2 regions of the Stenotrophomonas sp. S4 genome follow, and region 1 is predicted to be linked to the other one. Evidence: riboswitches for the same ligand, from Rfam matches in the RefSeq annotation. Region 1 holds a riboswitch; the other holds the start of a gene.

Region 1 (3,216 bases):
TAGCGCCGGGCCATGCCCGGCGGTCACGCCTCAGGCGATCGCGATCCCCGCCTTGCCCAGCGCTTCGCGCACCATCGCGTCGTTGGCTTCGGTCACCGGCCGGGTCAGGTCCCACAGGAACTTCACCCGGAAGCCGGACTTCACCGCGTCCTGCGCGCTCCACAGCACGCAGTAGTCACGGGCCAGGCCGCACACGTGCACTTCGCGGATGCGCCGCTCGTGCAGCCAGCCGGCCAGGCCGGTGGCCGGGCGCTCGCCATCGGGGCCGTGGTTCTCGCGGAAGGCGCTGTACGAATCCACCTGTTGGCGCGTGCCCTTGCGCAGGATCACGTCGGCCACCGTCCAGTCCACGCCCGGGTGCAGCGCGGCACCGGCGCTGCCCTGCACGCAGTGGTCGGGCCACAAGGTCTGTGGCTGTGCATGCAGCAGGATGGTCTCAAACGGGCGCTGGCCAGGGTGCTGGCTGGCAAACGAGGCATGGTCGGCCGGGTGCCAGTCCTGGGTCGCCACCACGGTGCGGTAGCGACGCTGTGCCAGCAGGTCGGCAATCGGTGCCACCAGCGCATCGCCCTGGTCGCAGGCCAGCGCACCGCCGGGCATGAAGTCCGGCTGCAGGTCGATCACCAGCAGGGCGACATCGGCGGGCAGGGCGGTCATGGCAGGTCCGGTACAACAGAAGGGGCGACCAGCGTGGCCGCCCCATGCCTGCACGTCAATCGCCCTGCGGCGCCTCAGCGTCCTGCCCGTAGTACAGCAGGCCGATCTTGATCCGTTCGCGCCCGTTCTCGCGGCGGTGGCGGTTGGCATCGCGCAGCGAGTACACGCAGCCGCAGTATTCCTGCTGGTAGAACTGCTCGCGCTTGCTGATCTCGATCATGCGGCTGGCACCGCCGCCCTTGCGCCAGTTGTAGTCCCAGTACTGCAGGCCTTCATAGCGCGACGCGGCGCGAATGCCGCAGTCGTTGATCTGCGCCATGTTCTTCCAGCGCGAGATGCCCAGCGACGAACTGATGGTGTCGTAACCGTGCTCGTGCGCGTACAGCGCGGTGCGTTCGAAGCGCATGTCGAAGCACATCGTGCAGCGGATGCCGCGCTCGGGCTCGTTCTCCATGCCGCGCGCACGGCTGAACCAGTTGTCGGTGTCGTAGTCGCAGTCGATGAACGGGATGTCGTGCTGTTCGGCGAAGCGGATGTTCTCCTGCTTGCGCAGCTCGTATTCCTTCACCGGATGGATGTTGGGGTTGTAGAAGAAGATCGCGTAGTCGATCCCGGAGGCGGTGATCGCCTCCATCACTTCGCCGGAACAGGGCGCGCAGCACGAATGCAGCAGCAGGCGCTTGCCGTCGGCGGGCAGGGTCAGGGTGGGGCGTTGGAGCTCGGTCATCGTCAGGTACCGCATGGACCGCCGGCAACGGCGGTGGCCCATGCATCAGCGCGTGGGTGAACGGGTCTGGCTGGATACCGTGAACAGGACGCGCGCGGCCACACCGCCTGCACGCGCAGGACGACGGCGGCCCCGGCAACCTCCCCGCGGAGATTCCAGGTCGAGTCAGGGGACGGTCGTGTCCCCCGGCCGGGGCCGGTATTCGGGCTGATGGACACGGGCCGCAGCCCACCTACTACCCGCCGCTTCCCAGGCGTGAGCCCAGTGCTGTTGGCAGGATTCGTTTCCATTCACCGCTGCGGGGCAGCTCCGGAATGGGCGCGCGAAGCGCCTTCACCGGATTCCCGTTTAAATCCCTGCCGCGATGACAACTACGGCAGGGATACCTTCGGCGTGCCCACGGTGGACGCGTTGCTGGCCAGGGTCAAGGGGCATCGGGGTCAGAGCCCGTTGCGCTGCAACGGGATCCGACCCCAGCGGAAGGAAGGGGTCGGATCCCGCTGCCACGCAGCGGGCTCTGACCCCGGTCGGGATGCACCTTCAATGCCCCGCCGCCGCCCGCGCGCGGATCTCATCCAGCCGCTGGTCGTGCAGCAACCGGCCGTTCTCCCACACGGTCACCATCGCGTCCTCGAAGCCGGTTGGCAGCGTGTCGTCACCGCTGGAAGGCAATGCCACCGTGTGCAGGCTGCCGTCATCCAGGCGCCGCAGCAGGCGCATGCGGCCGCGCTTGCTGGTCTTGCCGGCGTCGGTGATCGGGTCCTTGTAGACATCGATCCACTCGCCGTCCACCCGTGCGGCCGAACACTTCAGCGCGAACTTCTGGGTATCGCGGTCCAGCCGCTGCAGCAGCGCACCGCCCATGCCGAAGGCCACGTTGTCGGCGGCGTAGCCGTCGTCGGTGATGCGCTGCAGGATCGCTCGGATCGTGTCCGGGTTGATGCCATCGCCCTGGATCACCCGCACGTGGTTGAGCACGCGGTAGCCCTTGCTGTTGAGGGTGTGGCCGAAGGCTTCATCCAGCCGGCGCAGGCTTTCGGCCACCACCTCCACCGGGTCACCCGAATCGGGGCGGATGACCAGGGTCGCGCCCGAGGCAATCACTTCATCGCGCAGGGTGGTGCCCCAGTGCTCGCTGATCGCGCGGTAGATGTCGTAGCTGTCCGACACCACCGCTACGATCGCACCGGGCTTGCCGAACTGGCGCAGCATGTTGCGGTAGGCGTCCACCTCGCGCTCGCGGCCCCAGCTGGTGATGGTGCTGTGCTCGGCGGCGGGAATCGAATGGCCGGCCATCGGCGCGTGATAGTGCGCGCGCGCCAGGCACAGGGCCGAGACGGTATCGGTGCCGAGGAAGTTGACCAGGTGCGCGGCACCGCCCAGCGCGGCCGATTCCAGGCTCGAGACGCCGCGCGCGCCGAAGTCGTGCAGTTTGAACGGCAGCTGCCCCTGCGGGTTGTCGCTGGTCTGCTGCAGGAACGCGGCAATGGTCTGCCGTGCATGCCAGCTGATGGTGGCCACGGTGACCGGGTACCACACGCGCAGCAGCAGCGTTTCCAGGTACGAGGGCACCCAGAACGCGGCCGGATCGGTCGATTCAATGGTCATCAGTGCCTGGTGGGTGGGCACCACGCTGCCCTCCGGCACGGCGCGGATGCGCACCGGCAGGTGGCCGTCAAGCCGGTCGACGATATCGCGCCAGCCGGCCTCGTTGAACGGTTCGCCATGGGCGGCGAATACCGCAGCAGCGTCGTCGATGTCGGCGTGGGTGACCGGCCGTGCCAGGGCGTCCTTGAGGATCGCCTGCAGGCCGAAGAACACCGTGCGATCGT
Region 2 (3,216 bases), 290 kb from region 1:
ACCTGAACTGGGTGGGCTTCTACCTGTATGACGGCAAGGAGCTGGTGGTCGGCCCGTTCCAGGGCCTGCCGGCCTGCGTGCGCATCCCGCTGGACAAGGGCGTGTGCGGTGCCGCCGCCAGCCAGCGCGTGACCCAGCGCGTGGACGACGTCGATGCCTTCCCCGGCCATATCGCTTGCGATTCGGCCTCGCGTTCGGAACTGGTGGTGCCGCTGCTGCGCGGCGATGAACTGATCGGCGTATTCGACATCGACAGCCCGAAGGTCGGCCGCTTCGACGCCGACGACCAGGCCGGCCTGGAAGCCATCGCCCGCGTGTTCGTCGAGGCACTTGGATGAGCGCGCCGAAGCTGCGCAACATCGGCCCCAAGAGTGCAGCCTGGCTGCGCCAGGTCGGCCTGCGCAGCCGCGAGGACCTGGTTGCGATCGGCGCGGTCGGCGCCTTCGTCAAGGTCAAGCGCGCGGGCTTCAAGCCCAGCCTGAACCTGTTGTACTCGCTGGAAGGCGCGCTGCTGGACTGCCACTGGCAGGAACTGAGCGAGCCGCAGCGTGAGGCGCTGGTGCAGGATTACGAAGCACGCATCGCCGCGCACCCTCTGAAGGCGGCCGGCCCCGCTTCGGGTCCGGTGCATGAGCAGCGTTTCGATGCCGACGATGACGCGGAAGACAGCGTGGCCGAGCACACCGACGAGGATTGAGGCACCCGCGTTCCTGGGCATGCCGGCCAGCGGCCGGCACTACCGTCGGGTCAGGGCTGCTGCAGCTCCAGCAGCTCGCCCACCAGCCCGACCTCGCCGCGCTCCAGCCACACCCGCAGACGGGTGCCGTGGTCGATGCGCAATGCCCAGCACAGCGACATCGGCAGGCCACAGACCTGCGACAGCACCATGCGCAGCGGGCCGCCATGACTGACCACCAGCGTCGGCACCGGATCATCATCATCGAGCAGGCGATCCAGCGCGCGCGCGATGCGCCGCTCGAAGTGGCCCCAGCTTTCACCGTTCGGCGGCGGGAATGCATGCGGATCGGCATGGAAGGCCGCCAGTGCGTCCTCCGGCAGGTCGAACAGCGACTGCCCGTCCCAATCGCCGAAATCCAGCTCTTCCCATTCCTCGTCCGCTTCCACGTCCAGCCCACGCGGGGTAGCCAGGGCCATCGCCGTGTGCAGCGAGCGGAGCCGTGGCGAACTGATCACCCGCTCCCACGGCTGCGCGGCGTAGGCATCGACCAGTTCCTGCGGCAGGCGGGCCAGCTGCGGTGGATCGCTGCGGCCATCGAGGAACTCATCGCGACCGTTGCCGGCGTGGCGGACCAGGTCGAGGATCATGCGTGCGTCCTGTACAGGCAACGCGGGAACAGCGGAAAACGGGCGGACATCGGCAACGGCACCACGGGATCGAGGGACCATTCTAAGGGCACAGCAAAGGCAGTCGAGCAGGCTCGACGCTACGGGCCGCCTGTGATGCCGTAGACTGCGCGCACTTCCAGGTGACCTGCGGCCACGGCCGGCAGGTTGAAACGGGAAGCCGGTGACGCGTGATGCCACGCCAGGCCGGCGCTGCCCCCGCAACGGTAAGCACGTCAGTTCCAGGCAACAACGCCACTGTGCCGCAGGCATGGGAAGGCGCCTGGACGGTGGCCTCGCGCCACCCGGCGGCAAGCCCGGAGACCGGCCAGGAAGCCTCAGGTCGCGATGCGGTGGGCATGGCGCTGGATGACCGCAGCCTGCGCTGCGGCGTCGGCGCATGCCTGCCTTCGCGGCTCCTCCCCTTCGCCACGCGGGCGTGCGTGGCACCTGGAGTCCCCCATGAAGCTGCAGTCCCGAATGCTGTCCCTGGCCGTGCTGGCCGCCCTGCCCGCGCTGGCCCAGGCCGCCGATGACACCACCGCGCTCAACCAGATCCTGGTCACCGCCACCCGCACCCCGATCGCCCTGCAGGACAGCATCGCGCCGGCGCAGGTGATCGACCGCGCGCAGATCGAATCCAGCCAGGCCACCTCGCTGCAGGAGCTGCTGCGCGGCCGTGCCGGCATCAACCTGACCAATGCCGGCGGCCTCGGCAAGCAGAGCTCGCTGTTCCTGCGCGGCACCAACTCGGGCCACACCGTGGTGCTGGTCGATGGCGTGCGCATCAACAGTGCCGACCTCGGCCTGGCCATGTACCAGGACCTGCCGCTGGCGCAGATCGAACGCGTGGAAATCGTGCGTGGCCCGCAGTCCAGCCTGTACGGCGCCGACGCCATCGGTGGCGTGATCCAGATCTTCATCCGCCGCAACCAGGGCGATTTTGCTCCGCACGTCCAGCTCGGTGGCGGCAGCAACGGCCTGCGCGAAGCCAGCGGCGGCATCGGTGGTGGCACCGAACGCGGCTGGTTCGGCGCCGACATCGCCTACCAGCATTCCGATGGCATCGATGCCTGCCGTGGCTCGGCGACGCTGTTCGCCGGCTGCTTCGCCGATGAACCCGACCGCGACGGCTACCGCAACCTGTCCAAGAGCCTGCGTGGCGGCTACACCTTCAACGACCAGTGGACCGTGGAAGGCAGCGCGCTGCGCGCCGACGGCAAGAACCACTACGACGGCTATTACAACTACTCCGAGACCCGCCAGCAGGTGCTGGCCGGCAAGGTGCGCTACACCCCGTCCGAGCGCCTGGCGTTCACCGCCAACGTCGGCCGCAGCGACAACGAGTCGGACAACTTCGGCGACTTCGGCGCACGCGGCAGCGCACAGACCCACCGCGACAGCGCCTCGCTGCAGGGTGACTTCACCTTGGCCGAAGGCCAGCTGCTGAGCACCGGCGTGGACTGGAGCGAAGACAACCTGGATGGCAGCAGCGCGGGCTACCTCGTCGACAGCCGCCGCAACACCGGTGTGTTCGTGCAGTACCAGGGCCGCTTCGGCCGCCACCAGCTGCAGGCCAGCGCACGCAACGACGACAACCAGCAGTTCGGCAACCACGCCACCGGCAGTCTCGGCTGGGCGATGCAGCTGGACCACGGCCTGCGCCTCAACGCCAGCTACGGCACCGCGTTCAAGGCGCCGACCTTCAGCGACCTGTACGACCCGTGGAGCGGCGTGCCGACGTTGAAGCCGGAGAAGTCCAAGAGCGCCAACCTCGGTGTTTCGCAGCAGGGCCAGGGCTGGCATTGGGGCCTGGACGTCTATGAGACCCGCATCGATGACCTGATCACCTACGACGCGGCAACCTTCAAG

What was found. A riboswitch is a leader RNA that binds a small molecule or an ion and turns the genes downstream of it on or off. The one in region 1 is predicted to bind cobalamin.
Region 2: linked by a shared signal. The riboswitch ahead of btuB (TonB-dependent vitamin B12 receptor) and the one ahead of ACUZUJ_RS01140 (epoxyqueuosine reductase QueH) in region 1 are both predicted to bind cobalamin.

What each region holds. Positions count from the first base shown of each region.
Region 1 covers NZ_CM196188.1:270,107-273,322, forward strand. Annotated here, with positions in the region: gene pncA (bifunctional nicotinamidase/pyrazinamidase) at 31-657, opposite strand; gene ACUZUJ_RS01140 (epoxyqueuosine reductase QueH) at 713-1,399, opposite strand; cobalamin riboswitch at 1,561-1,775, opposite strand; gene ACUZUJ_RS01145 (nicotinate phosphoribosyltransferase) at 1,925-3,216, opposite strand, start outside.
Region 2 covers NZ_CM196188.1:561,596-564,811, reverse strand. Annotated here, with positions in the region: gene msrC (free L-methionine (R)-S-oxide reductase MsrC) at 1-338, shown strand, start outside; gene ACUZUJ_RS02550 (TfoX/Sxy family protein) at 335-697, shown strand; gene ACUZUJ_RS02545 (histidine phosphatase family protein) at 748-1,326, opposite strand; cobalamin riboswitch at 1,469-1,691, shown strand; gene btuB (TonB-dependent vitamin B12 receptor) at 1,807-3,216, shown strand, end outside.